One region of the Neobacillus sedimentimangrovi genome, then DNA from elsewhere that is predicted to be linked to it. Evidence: predicted binding sites of a transcription regulator. Region 1 holds the regulator's gene; the other holds the start of a gene.
The links. The regulator Rex, encoded in region 1, represses fermentation and respiration genes when NADH is low (regulators of the CRP and FNR family bind a similar motif). The targets are predictions, from matches to a motif close to TTGTGAAATATTTCACAA.
Positions count from the first base shown of each region.

Region 2: a site for Rex is predicted at 4,755-4,772, ahead of GZA11_RS01425 (AtpZ/AtpI family protein). Genes of this name have one in related genera too.

Region 1 covers NZ_JAAFZF010000015.1:1,060-8,419, reverse strand. The annotation lists gene groES (co-chaperone GroES) at 1-110, opposite strand, end outside; gene GZA11_RS07160 (CPBP family intramembrane glutamic endopeptidase) at 388-1,110, shown strand; gene GZA11_RS07155 (YdiK family protein) at 1,110-1,310, shown strand; gene GZA11_RS07150 (redox-sensing transcriptional repressor Rex) at 1,455-2,111, opposite strand; gene moaC (cyclic pyranopterin monophosphate synthase MoaC) at 2,141-2,629, opposite strand; gene GZA11_RS07140 (ABC-F family ATP-binding cassette domain-containing protein) at 2,771-4,693, shown strand; gene tsaD (tRNA (adenosine(37)-N6)-threonylcarbamoyltransferase complex transferase subunit TsaD) at 5,151-6,173, opposite strand; gene rimI (ribosomal protein S18-alanine N-acetyltransferase) at 6,170-6,619, opposite strand; gene tsaB (tRNA (adenosine(37)-N6)-threonylcarbamoyltransferase complex dimerization subunit type 1 TsaB) at 6,632-7,339, opposite strand; gene tsaE (tRNA (adenosine(37)-N6)-threonylcarbamoyltransferase complex ATPase subunit type 1 TsaE) at 7,336-7,360, opposite strand, start outside.
Region 2 covers NZ_JAAFZF010000002.1:6,388-13,747, forward strand. The annotation lists gene GZA11_RS01405 (TIGR01440 family protein) at 1-34, shown strand, start outside; gene glyA (serine hydroxymethyltransferase) at 211-1,452, shown strand; gene upp (uracil phosphoribosyltransferase) at 1,611-2,240, shown strand; gene GZA11_RS01420 (S8 family serine peptidase) at 2,398-4,701, shown strand; gene GZA11_RS01425 (AtpZ/AtpI family protein) at 5,044-5,262, shown strand; gene GZA11_RS01430 (ATP synthase subunit I) at 5,270-5,644, shown strand; gene atpB (F0F1 ATP synthase subunit A) at 5,667-6,377, shown strand; gene atpE (F0F1 ATP synthase subunit C) at 6,481-6,693, shown strand; gene GZA11_RS01445 (F0F1 ATP synthase subunit B) at 6,881-7,360, shown strand, end outside.

The DNA of each region.
Region 1 (7,360 bases):
CCTTCCTGAGGCTTTTCTTTTGCTGTATCAGGTAAAACGATACCGCTTGCAGTTTTTTCTTCTGTTTCAACTAGTTCGATGATAATGCGATCACCTAATGGTCTTAACACTAAAAACAACCTCCTCAAATCTATGTGCTCATAATTCATTGTTAGCACTCACACTCAATGAGTGCTAACACAATTATTATAATAAAGAATCTAAAAATCTTTTGCAAGTATCATGTTTAAATTTTTTTGAAAAAGTATGTATTTTTTTTCCACCCTACTATCGTATGTAAATAATTGAATATTTATTTCGCTTTTTTAAAACGTATTCTACATTGAAACTAAATGACTTTTAACGTTAGAATGGTAATAAAATAATAGAACTAAAGGAGACATACTATTGAAAAAGGAATATTGGATTATTTTAATTGTGTATATTTGTATGCATCTATCCAACTTAGTAGCGATTCCTTTATTGATGATTAGCTTTAAATTTACGGGTGTGGATCCGGGATTAGCTACTCCTATTTGGCTCATCGCTAGTTTTACTATTGCGCTTATCATTATTTTATTTATATTAAGAAAAGAAATAAGAACTGGAGGGAAAAGTGAAAGAAGCTTATCAGCGGGGAGCTTGATCAAGTGGGCCATTTTAGGATTTTTTCTCGCCTTATTTGCCCAGTATGCAGCTGCTATAATAGAAAATCTTCTCGGTATTGAAATGGGCTCTGAAAATACCCAGCAAATATTAGGCATTATTGAAACCTTTCCACTTGCCGTCCTAGTTACCAGTATTATTGGGCCGATTTTAGAAGAGATTGTTTTTCGAAAAATTATTTTCGGAGCTTTACATAAAAGGTTTCATTTCTTTATCGCAGCATTAATTAGTTCTGTTATTTTTGCTATCGTTCATATGGAGCCAGTACATATTCTCATTTATTCTTCAATGGGCTTTTCATTTGCTTATCTATATGTAAAAACTAAAACCATTCTTGTACCGATTTTTGCCCATGTATCGATGAATACATTGGTCGTATTGGTGCAGTCTGTTTACAAAGAAGACATTGAGCGACTGCTTAAAGAGGCAGAAGCGGTTCAAAACTTTATCGGAGGATTCTTCTAATGAGACGTTCACCTTTGTTTTCCGGATTAATCTACTTCCTACTTGGAAGCTTATTTACCTATTTTGCAATTGAGGATGTCCAAAATAATGGCTGGGGTTTTTTCAGCTATCTCTTGGTCATCCTCGCCACTTTTGATTTTGGCTCCGGCCTAAAAATGATCCACTTTCATTTTAAATATAAGGATCAGCTCAAAAAATAAGGTGACAGGCACCGTGTAAAAAATTTACATTGTGCCTATCACCTTTTTCTTTTGATTAAGGCATGATCTTGTTTATTCCTAGGAGAATTCTATCAATTTAAAGAAAAGGACTTTTCACTTTAATAGTGAAAAGCCCTTTTAATGTTATTCCTCTATTTCCTCATTATTTGGATAATGCTTTAAAAAATATACTAATGACTGTAGCTCGATGGCCAAATCGATGTGATGAACGCGAATTGACGGAGGGACATTTAACCTCGCAGGGGTGAAATTCAAGATCCCTTTGACATTCGTTTTTACAATTTGATCAGTAATAACTTGTGCCACATTTGCAGGTACGGTTAAAATGACTACCTGGATATTTTCCTCCATCAAAATTCGTTCCAACTCATCCATGGAGTAAACCGGAACTTCTCCTATAGATGTACCAATTTTTGCAGGATCTACATCAAAGGCACACTCAATTTTTGTATTATTATTTTTTAAAAAATTATAATGTAAAAATGCAGTACCAAGGTTCCCTACCCCTATTAAGGCAACCTTTGTTAATTCATCCTGGTCAAGCGTTTTTCGGAAAAAACTGAGCAGATAATTGACATTGTAACCATATCCTTTTTTCCCCAAAGCGCCAAAATAAGAAAAATCTCTTCTTATTGTAGCTGAATCAACCTTTACCGCTTCACTAAGTTCGGCCGAAGAGACCCTTTGTTTCCCTGACGAATGCAGGTTTTTGATGAAACGATAATATAAGGGTAGCCTCTTGGCCGTTGCCTGCGGTATTTTCGTCGTTTCATTTGTCATATACTCCTTCACCCCGCACAAATTATTCATTACATTTCTCTTTTAAAATCACCATTTTTCCCGCCAGTTTTCTCTACCAAAAAAGTCGGTCCAATTACCATACCTTTATCTACTGCTTTACACATATCATAAATAGTTAAAGCACAAACAGAAGCAGCTGTGAGCGCTTCCATCTCTACACCTGTACTTCCTTTTGTTTTAACTAATGCTTCGATATGCAAAGTATATTGTCCGTTCACTATTTGTCCCCAAGAAAAACTAATATCGACACCTGTTAAGGGAATTGGGTGGCACATTGGAATAATATCCCATGTTTTTTTGGCTGCCATAATAGCCGCTACTTGAGCCACAGCCAGAACATCGCCTTTTTTCATTTCATTGTTTACTATTTTATCATAAATTTCCTTGCTAACAGTGATACTGGAACAAGCGATGGCCGTTCGTGCCGTTTCCGGCTTTTCGCTGACGTCCACCATCTTTGCTCTGCCTTGTTCATTAAAGTGAGTAAATTCAGCCATATAAAAAAAGCCTCCCATAAAATCATACAATATTTTGACCGATATGTGTGCGTAAGTTTGAACGCATGATGACATTTTTTTACTTTATTGATGACCAATCGGGAATACGGTACACTATTCCTATGTATAGAGGTGAAAATAATGATTTTATTACAAGTTAATCAACTACAAAAATATTATGGTGCTGACCTTATTTTATCGAATATAAAGCTAGAATTACAATCCCGGGACCGTGTCGCCCTTGTTGGCCGAAACGGCGCGGGAAAATCAACTTTGCTTAAGATTATCGCCGGCCAGCTCAGTTATGACGGCGGGGAAATCATTAAACCAAAGGATGTCACTATTGGCTATTTAGCCCAAAACACTGGACTAGAATCCAATTTATCCATTTGGGAGGAAATGCTGACTGTATTTGAAGAGCTTCGCACGATGGAAAAGTCCTTGCGAAGACTTGAAGAGCAAATGTCTGACCCAAGTGTTTTTGAGGATCAAGAAAAATATGAAAAAATCCTAAAAGAATATGACCAGCTTCAAGTAACATTTAAAGAGCAGGGTGGCTATCAATATGAAGCCGAAATACGGTCTGTCCTTCACGGTTTAAGCTTTCCAGATTCGTCTGTCATGATCTCCAGTTTAAGCGGTGGCCAAAAAACACGCCTCGCCTTGGGGAAACTACTATTAACAAAACCAGACATTTTAATTTTGGACGAGCCGACCAACCATCTTGATATTGAAACACTTTCCTGGCTAGAGCAATACTTACAGGGTTATGATGGTGCGATATTAATTGTCTCTCACGACCGATATTTTTTAGATAAAATCGTTACTCAAGTATATGAAATTTCCCGCACACAAATCCAACGCTACATTGGCAATTATAGCTCATATCTAGAGCAAAAGGCGGCCAATTATGAACGGGAAATGAAGCTCTATGAAAAGCAACAGGAAGAAATAGCGGCCTTAAAGGACTTTATCCAGCGGAACTTAGCACGGGCCTCTACGACAAAACGTGCCCAAAGCCGCCGAAAAAAGCTAGAGAAAATGGAAATTATGGACCGTCCATTAGGAGACGAAAAATCTGCTTCCTTTTCATTTGAAATTGACAAACAAAGTGGCAATGACGTATTAGCTGTAGATTCACTAGCCATTGGGTATAACGGGAAAAAAGTTTCTGAGAATATTTCCTTTCGGGTATATCGAGGAGACAGTATTGCCGTCGTCGGTCCTAACGGTATAGGTAAGTCTACATTATTAAAAACGCTCCTAAAAAAACTTCCTGCCCTATCCGGAGAGGTTCGCTATGGGACAAATCTCTCCATTGGTTATTACGATCAAGAACATGCCAACTTAACCTCAAATAAGCGTGTGTTAAATGAGCTCTGGGATGAATACCCGCTAATGACGGAAAAGGAGATCCGAACTGTTTTAGGGAATTTCTTATTTTCCGGTGATGATGTTTTAAAAAATGTCTCTTCTTTAAGTGGCGGTGAAAAAGCGAGATTGGCTCTAGCCAAGCTTATGTTGAAAAAGGCAAACTTGCTAATATTGGACGAACCGACCAACCATTTGGATATTGACAGTAAGGAAGTTCTTGAAAATGCCTTAATCGATTATCCGGGAACAATTGTGTTTGTTTCCCATGACAGATATTTCATTAATCGAATTGCAACCAAAATACTGGAGCTAAGCCCTGAAGGCAGCACGGAATATCTTGGGGATTATGATTATTATGTAGAGAAAAAACTAGAGCAAGAAGAACTTGCAGCTCTCTCTCAAAAAGCTTCACAAAAAAATGAGGTGGATACCGCTGATTCATCCGCAAAAAGGAATTATAAGCAAGATAAAGAATCGAAAAAACTAGAACGTCAACGTAAGCGAAAATTAGAGGAAATAGAGTTACGAATTGAAGAGCTTGAGGAGCTAATACAAGATTTAGAACAGCAATTATGCCAACCTGAAATCTTTCAAGATCATGAAAAAGTATTGGAGATTAACATAAAAAATGAAAAAGCAAAAGCGGAACTCGAACAGTTAATGGAAGAATGGGCAACGTTAGCCGAATAATGTGGATAACCGGGTCTGAAAGGGCCCGGTTCTTTATTTTACGTAGACCAAAAGCCCCGTTTCTTCCACAGACTTATTCACATCTAAAAATCTTTTATTTCAATTATCCATAGGGCTTATCCACTATATCCACAACAAAAATCGTATTTATCCACAATATCAACAAAATTTATAAACTTATCAACAAATAAAGAAAATTTTGATTTATCTTTCCAAACTTTATCCACAACTTAAGTAAATTTTATAAAAATTTTGCTCCCAATTAAACAGTTCATTAGTCTCATAACTTTCCATATATAGTAAGATATAAACCATTTTAATTAATTAATCGTTTGATTAGTTTTTCAATTTGTTTAATCAAACGTTTGATTAACTCTTTAACATACTTACTCCAAATTTCAAATAAATGTTAGAAGCTATTTTCTGTCATGAAAAAAACCCTTCCACATAGGAAGGGTCAAGTATTATAAATTTCAATGTCCAGACCTGGAATAGCGTTAAGTGACAGATCTGCTCTGATTCCTTTTTCAAACATAACACTGCCAGCCGCAGCGATCATGGCCGCATTATCAGTACAAAGTGATAATGGAGGAATCACTAACTCAATCTTTCCATCAGAGAAGGTTTTTTCAAGGGCACTTCTAAGTCCCTTATTTGCAGCCACACCACCTGCAACCAGTAATTGCTTCACTCCATATTCCTCAACAGCCTTTTTGGTTTTAGTTACTAAAACATCGATAACACTTTCCTGAAAACTGGCTGCTAGATCCTCGGGAGCAATTGTCTCCCCTCGCTGAGCGGCATTATGAACGGTATTAATAACAGCTGATTTTAATCCACTAAAGCTAAAATCATAAGAACCTTCCTCAAGCCAGGCACGTGGCAAATCAATTACCGGACATCCTTCATGTGCTAGGCGGTCAATATGAGGACCTCCAGGGTAAGGCAAGTTTAATGTTCTTGCTACCTTATCATAAGCTTCTCCAGCAGCATCATCACGCGTTTCCCCTATTACCTCAAAATGGCCATGCTCTTTCATATAAACCAGCTCCGTATGACCGCCTGAGACTACTAACGCTAAAAGTGGAAACTTTAGCTCGGTCACTAATCGGTTAGCATAAATGTGACCAGCAATATGGTGTACAGGTACAAGTGGTTTATTATGGGCAAATGCAAGCGCCTTTGCTGCATTTACACCTATCAATAGGGCGCCCACTAATCCAGGCCCCTCCGTTACTGCAATGGCATCTATTTCTGCAAAGGTAATATTTGCCTGCTTTAAGGCCTCTTCCATCACGATTGTTATTTGTTCTACATGATGTCGTGAAGCAATTTCTGGTACCACTCCACCAAAACGTTTATGGCTTTCTATTTGTGACGCGACAACATTGGCCACAATTTCACGACCATTTTTTATAATTGCTACCGCTGTCTCGTCACAACTTGTTTCAATTCCTAATATCCATTGATCCTTTTTCATAAATTCACCCACATCACTAAGGCATCCTCTTGATTATCTGAATAATAATTTTTCCGAATGCCCCCATTTTGAAAACCAAGTTTTCGATAAAGAGATTGTGCAACCTCGTTCGTTACCCTAACCTCAAGCGTCATGCTCTTAGCTCCCATTTCACGGGCAACTGCCATAAGTTTTCGCATCATTGCCTCTCCCAATTTTCTGCCTCTATACTCAGGAAGAATCGCCACATTGGTCACATGTGCCTCATCAATAACCAGCCACATTCCGCTATAACCAATAACTCGATGATCTTGTTCAAGAACGATATAAACAGCAAACTTATTATTGTATAATTCATTATAAAACGCTTCAATACTCCACGGGGTGGTAAAGGAGGCCTTTTCAACCTCATAAACTTGGTTGATATCCTCTTCCCTCATGTAACGAAAAACATATGTACCATTCATTTGTCTCTATCCTTATCCATTTAATGTTTTCCCATTGGCCTCCAACCATTTTGCTTCAGCTTCCGCTAATCGGATATAATTCGGTACAAAAGAATGGACATCCTCTCCAGGTTTATCCTTTCCGAGCAAAGCAAGTTCAGAAGGACGCGGATTATGCTCTGTTATGCTGGCAAACTTGGCTTTAGGCCCTAAAATTTCAGCAATCTTATTTTGATGAATTGACAAGTCATTTCCTACAAATAAAATCGGTTTGCTACATTCCGTTAATTTTGTTGACCAATCTACCAACATAGCTAGCTGATCTTGTTTCACTACTTTAAGCCGGCCACCCTCAAACTGATATAAACCAGTATAGACTTGACCTCTTCTGGCATCAAAAATGGGAGAAATATACCCATCAAAGTAGCGACCCGTTCCTGCTGCTAATATTTCAAGACTAGAAATACCCACTAGAGGAATATTTAATGTCCATGCTAAAGTTTTGGCAATCGTAACACCAATTCTAACACCTGTGTAAGATCCAGGGCCTTTTGCCACGACAATCTTCCTTAAATCCGCAGGTGTCTTCTCACAGTCTCTCATTAACATTTGAATCGCAGGCATAACTCGTATGGAGTGATTCTTTTTTAAATTGGTTATGTATTCGCCAAGCACTTGATGATCCTCTAAAAGCGCAACCCCTAAAGCATAATTTGAAGTGTCTATTGCTAAAACTGTCATGAAAAAATCTCCTTACATAAT
Region 2 (7,360 bases), on a different contig from region 1:
CGAGCGGACGAAAGAAAATAACAAATGTCAATAAGGTTAAAAAAGCAAAACACGAACAAACAGGATGCATTTTATCTAAAATTTATTTGAAATACGAATAATATTAACTATAATTAACAATAAATTACGGGTTTACATAATAGAAAAACATGGTACAATTAAGAGGGAATTTTCGAAATACTTTTTATCCATGATGAAGGGGGATTAATCATGATGCATTTGTCTCAAGCTGATGAACAGGTTTTTCAAGCAATTCAAAAAGAACTCGGCCGCCAGCGCTCGAAAATCGAACTGATTGCCTCAGAAAATTTTGTCAGTGAAGCGGTAATGGAAGCGCAAGGATCCGTGTTAACAAATAAGTACGCGGAAGGCTACCCAGGACGTCGTTATTATGGTGGTTGTGAGTACGTGGATATCGTCGAGGATTTGGCTCGCGAACGTGCGAAGCAAATTTTTGGAGCAGAATATGTTAATGTTCAGCCGCATTCAGGTGCTCAAGCAAATATGGCTGTATACTTTACAGTTCTTGAGCCAGGGGACACAGTGCTTGGCATGAATTTATCTCACGGTGGCCACTTAACACACGGTAGCCCAGTTAACTTCAGTGGTATTCAATATAATTTTGTTGAATATGGTGTGGACAAAGAAACTCATCGTATTAATTATGAGGATGTACGTGCGAAAGCCCTAGAACATAAGCCAAAGCTAATTGTAGCCGGTGCGAGTGCCTACCCACGCGAAATTGATTTTGCTAAATTCCGTGAAATCGCAGATGAAGTGGGAGCTTATTTAATGGTGGATATGGCTCACATTGCTGGTCTTGTTGCAGCAGGACTGCACCAAAATCCAGTGCCTTATGCTGATTTTGTTACCACTACAACCCATAAAACCCTACGTGGACCGCGCGGCGGTATGATCCTTTGTAAAGAGGAGTGGGGAAAGAAAATTGACAAGTCCATCTTCCCTGGAATTCAAGGTGGTCCACTAATGCATGTGATTGCAGCCAAAGCCGTTGCTTTTGGGGAAGCACTTCAAGACAGTTTCAAAGAATATGCTTCAAACATCATTGCAAACGCGAAACGCCTTGCGGAAGGTCTGCAAAAAGAAGGGTTGCAACTAGTTTCCGGTGGTACGGACAACCATCTATTGCTTGTAGATGTAACTAGCCTTGGGTTAACGGGTAAAGTTGCAGAAAAAGTGTTGGATGAAGTCGGCATTACCGTTAATAAGAATACCATTCCATTTGACGAAAACAGCCCATTTGTGACAAGCGGTATTCGCATTGGTACAGCTGCCGTTACAAGCCGTGGCTTTGGGCTCGAAGAAATGGACGAGATTGCTTCTATCATCGCCTTTACTTTGAAAAACCATGAGGATGCATCTAAGCTTGAGGAAGCACGTGCACGTGTTGAAACCCTAACAAACAAATTTAAACTTTATCCTGAATACTAATGCTAGAAATCGGCCTAACTAGAAAAGTAGGCCGATTTTTTTCAGTGGGAAATATTTTTTAGAAAATTCATACATGATGATAAGTGTTGCTCACAGACTGTTTTTTCTGTAAAATGAGACGACTGCAAAAATTATTTTTTTAAAAAGGGGCGATAAATATGGCAAAGGTCTATGTCTTTGACCATCCGCTTATCCAGCACAAACTTACTTACATACGTGATAAACATACCGGTACAAAGGAATTCCGTGAACTAGTGGATGAAGTAGCTACTTTAATGGCGTTTGAAATTACAAGGGACATGCCTCTTGAGGAAACTGACATTGAAACCCCTGTATGTGCGACAAAATCCAAAGTGCTTTCTGGTAAAAAAATCGGAATCGTTCCAATTCTACGTGCTGGCATCGGCATGGTGGACGGTATTTTGAAATTAATCCCAGCTGCAAAAGTAGGGCATATTGGCTTGTACCGTGATCCAGAAACATTAAAACCGGTGGAATACTACGTTAAACTCCCAAGTGATGTGGAGGAGCGTGATTTCATCGTAGTCGATCCGATGTTGGCAACAGGTGGTTCAGCAAACGGCGCGATCACTGCTTTGAAAAAACGCGGTGCCAAAAATATTAAATTTATGTGTTTGATTGCTGCTCCAGAGGGAGTGGAAGCTGTAAAAGCTGAGCACCCGGATGTGGATATTTATATTGCTGCCCTTGATGAAAAATTAAACGACCATGGTTACATCGTCCCTGGTTTAGGGGATGCTGGCGACCGTTTGTTTGGTACGAAATAGAATAAATGATTGGAGAGTCAGGCTTATGCCTGGCTTTTTTATATACAAAAAAATGTAAAAACTAAAATACCCACCTATATTCCCCCATCCATTTTTATCCTTCGCATACTTTCTCCTTCTAAAGAAAACGATATGAAAAAAAAGGGGAATTTTTTATATGAAACTTTTACTCGCTCTGATATTAGCTTTTCAAGTTCCGACAATGGCACCATCGTTACCCAATAACCACGTAAAACCAAATGTTTCAGTACCGAAAAAACCGCTCATTCATCCGCCGATTCCCAAACCTACAAAGAATATCATTGCTATTGTGATGCTGGACAAAATACAGACGGATGCACAAATAAAGGAACTCATCAAACCTTTTAAAGATATTAAACTAAGGCGTATCTTTAAAGAGGCGATTAACGGTTTTTCCATTGAAGGTAGTCCGGAGGCTATTGCTCAATTGGCAAACCGATATCCCGTTAAACATATCTCACCAGTTAACGAGTATCGGGTTGAAACTCAAGAAAGCGTCCGAATTATTGGCGGCGAGGGAGCACGTCGATTTTTCGATAAACAAAATAGGAGGCTGACCGGCAAAGGGATTAAGGTGGCAGTCATTGACACCGGAGTCGACTATACCCATCCTGACTTAAGGCGAAATTATGCTGGCGGACACGATCTTGTGGACAATGACAAGGACCCAATGGAGACACGTTCACCGGGTACAGCCACCATCCATGGTACTCATGTGGCTGGGATCATCGCCGGGAATGGAAAGATTAAGGGAGTTGCACCAGAGGCAAAAATCTTGGCCTATCGGGCTCTTGGTCCGGGAGGTGGCGGGACGACTGAGCAGGTATTAGCAGCGATAGAGCAGGCCATTAAGGATAAGGTCGACATCATGAATCTATCACTGGGAAATACGGTGAACGGACCTGACCTGCCCCTTAGCCAGGCACTTGATAATGCCGTGGAAAAAGGTATCGTGGCGGTGGCAGCCTCGGGCAATTCGGGGCCAAAGGTTTGGTCGGTAGGGTCACCGGGAACATCCTCAAAAGCCATCTCTGTCGGAGCATCGACGCCCACCATGGAAATCCCTTATTTATTAATAGAAGGGATCCGGGACAAATTTCGTATCCAGCCGATAGAGGGCTCGGGAAAATGGACCTTGGACCGCTCACTTGAATTGGCCGATGGCGGCATAGGTAGGAAGCAAGATTTAAGAAATGTTAGAGGAAAAATCGTTTTAATTAAACGAGGGACATTGACTTTTTCAGAAAAAGCCAAAAACGCGATGGAGGCGGGAGCAAAAGCAGTCCTTATCTATAACAATACGAGCGGAAACTTTATAGGGAACCTTGAAGCTCCTCTTCATTTCCCAATCGGAACCCTTTCCAAGCAGGATGGACAATTATTAAAAAAAGAAATGAAAAAGCGTCGCCTTTTTATAAGAGTTTCAATTACCAAAGAGAAAGATCAACTTGCTGATTTCAGCTCAAGAGGCCCGGTAACAGGAACATGGGAAATTAAGCCGGACATTGTCGCTCCGGGTGTCGCCATCAACTCGACGATTCCGGGAGGATACATGTCACTGCAAGGAACGAGCATGGCGTCACCACATGTCGCAGGTGCAGCTGCATTGATCAAGCAGGCTCATCCCGATTGGACACCGGAACAAATAAAGGCCGCTCTGATGAATACGGCCAAACCTCTTATTAAATCTTCTGACATGAACAGGAGTACTAAATCTGGCAGGCTGACAGACAAGCCAGAATTCTTTTCCCAATCGAATGCGCCTCACTACCGTACCTTTGAACAAGGGGCCGGCCGCATTCAGGTGGATGAAGCGATAAATGCTGAGTCCCTTGTATCTCCTGGTAGCATTCGGTTTGGAAAATTCACTGAACAAAATAATGTGCACAAAATGGTGTTACGTGTGGAGAACACGAGCGGTCGCCCTCAGGGATATTCATTTGAAATCCCAAAACATGTCGAGGGCTTAATGTGGCACCTTCCGAAGACGTTTTCTCTGAAAGCAGGGGAATCTAGAGAAATGACGGTGGAACTAAAGGTAAACCCAGATATTTTTAAGGAAAAGATTCATGACGGTTACCTCACCTTAAAGGCGGGAAAATCTCAAATTCACATCCCTTATCTTTATGTGCTTACAGAGCCAAATTATCCGAGGATCATGGGGTTTGAATTTGCAGAGGGAGATGTTCCGAATACTTATCGTTACGAAGTCTATTTGCCGGGCGGAGCGGAGGAGTTTGGAATTGCTTTATTTCACCCGGATGACTATCGCTTTATCGGATTTTTGGATACAAGTACAAATGTTAAAAAAGGGTTGGTTCAAAAAGCTTTGAAAGTAGCGGACATCCCGTATAAAGGTACTTTTTTGGCTAAGGTTTTTGCTAAGAAGGCCGGTAAAGAGGATTCCATTCAGACAATGATTATGATTGAAAAAAGATAGGGAGTGAGGCGTGTTTTCAGCCCCTCTCTTTTCTGTAACAATTCAATGTCATTATCTGAAAATGTTCACAAAATTGTCACAAAATAACCAAAAAATCGGAAAGATTTACAATACAATAATAGTGTTAACTATCGCTTCCAATTGGAAAAAATTTTGGGAAATTGTAAGGGAATAAATCTCGGAAATACATTGACATTGTAGGGTCCCTATTGTATGCTAACAAAGGGAATCCGTGAGAGGGTTTTCAAGTTGTTTATACAATTTTAACAACGTTATTGAATTTCCAATTGCCTCTGACTTTTATATAGTTTTTCATTCTCTTTAAGTGAGGATGATTCACCGATGAAAAATGACCGCAATCCACTAAAGGCGATAGCCCTAATGTCCACTATACTCGCCCAGTTGGCGGGTTCCACACTGATTGGTGTTTTTTCAGGAAAATGGCTGGATAAACACTTTGATTCAGAACCAATTTTCTTAATAATCGGATTGTTTATTGGGCTCGGGGCAGGAATCTATTCTATGTTGGTATCCGTCCGACATTTCTATTCAGGAGACTAAACATACCATGCCAGAATTACAAGCGATGTTTACTAGACAACGAAAATGGATGTTTTTTTTATTGTCTATTTATGTACTTGGTTGGGGGTTCACAGCCTATCAACCAATCTTTCTTGGTTTAATTTTTGGGACAAGCTTGAGCTTCTTTAATTTGTGGTTGATGGTCAAAAAAACGGGACAATTTAGTGAAAATGTTCTCAAAGGGAAAAAGGTGCGATCGCTTGGTTCTTTTTCACGGATGGCAACTGGTGCACTTGCTGTCGTTGTCGCACTGAGGTATCCGGAACAATTTCATCTCATTAGTGTGGTTATAGGATTAATGACATCCTACATTGTCATTATGATAGATTTCTTTATTCATTCTTTAAAAATACATAAGTAGCGGGGAAGCGAGGTGAATTCTGTTGCATCACGGAGCATATGTAGTAGATTTACTAGGTCTCAAATTTAATTTAGGTAATGTTTTGATGATTACCGTAGCCTCTGTGATTGTTTTCTTAATCGCCGTTCTTTCCACTCGCCGTCTTGCGATGAAACCTACTGGAATGCAGAACTTCATGGAGTGGGTTATGGATTTTGTAAAAAACATCATCAAAAGTACGATGGATTGGAAAGATGGTGGTAGATTCCATGCCCTTGGAATTACGATCATTATGTACATCTTTGTTTCAAACATGCTAGGGCTGCCGTTTTCAGTTGTAATTGATGGAAACCTTTGGTGGAAATCACCAACGGCGGATCCGGCAATCACATTGACATTAGCAACGTTGGTTGTTGGATTGTCACACTATTACGGGGTAAAGCTAAAAGGAACAAGAGAATACGGAAAGGAATTCTTAAGACCATTCTGGTTTATGTTCCCAATTAAAATTATTGAAGAGTTTGCCAACACTTTGACTCTCGGTCTCCGTCTCTACGGTAACATCTATGCTGGTGAAATCTTATTAGGTTTACTTGCATCCGGATTGGCAACTGGAGTTGGCGGACATTTAGCCGCATTCATTCCGATGTTGGCATGGCAAGGTTTCTCCATTTTCGTTGGCGCGATTCAAGCCTTTATTTTCACAATGTTAACAATGGTGTACTTGTCTCACAAAGTGAGTCATGACCATTAATATTAGTAATTGCAGCGCCCTCACAGGGTCCTGAATTATATATAGAAATACCAATTTTTATAAAAAATTAATTATTTATACATTTTAAGGAGGAAATTTTACAATGGGTCTTTTAGCAGCAGCAATTGCAATTGGTTTAGCAGCACTAGGTGCTGGTATTGGTAACGGTCTTATCGTATCTCGTACAGTTGAAGGTATCGCACGTCAACCAGAAGCTCGCGGTATGCTTCAAACAACAATGTTCATTGGGGTTGCGTTAGTTGAGGCGATTCCAATCATCGCGGTTGTAATTGCATTCATGGTACAAGGTCAATAATCAATAGTAATTGACGTCAAAAGATGGCGAAGATCATTCATGAGAACCTTCGCCATTCGTTTATGTCTAAGGTGGTACCTAACACCTTTTACCTTAAAATAGAAACAAGTAACTTACATTACCTTTTAACAATGAAAATTACTGGATTGGATATAGAGGAATGACTCTTGAAGGGAGTGATCTCGAGGTGTTAACAAGCGGATTATTACTTGGGGCTGCAGCAAGTCACGAGGGTATTAATACTGGTGATATTGTATTCCAGCTACTTATGTTTATCATTTTGATGGCATTGCTTAAGAAGTATGCTTGGGGCCCATTAATGGGCGTCATGAAGCAACGGGAAGAATATGTGGCAGGCGAAATTAATGCAGCAGAAAACAGCCGTAAAGAAGCAGAGAAATTATTAGAAGAACAACGCAATCTTTTAAAAGAAGCGCGAACTGAAGCGCAAAACCTTATAGAAAATGCGAAAAAGCAAGGCGATGTGCAGCGTGAAGAAATAATTGCTGCAGCGCGTGCAGAAGCTGAGCGCTTAAAAGAAGGTGCGAAGCTGGAAATTGAGCAACAGAAGGAAAGAGCGGTTGCAGCCATTCGCGAACAAGTGGCTCACTTATCTGTATTAATTGCCTCTAAAGTTATTGAAAAAGAGTTGAGTGCTGAAGATCAG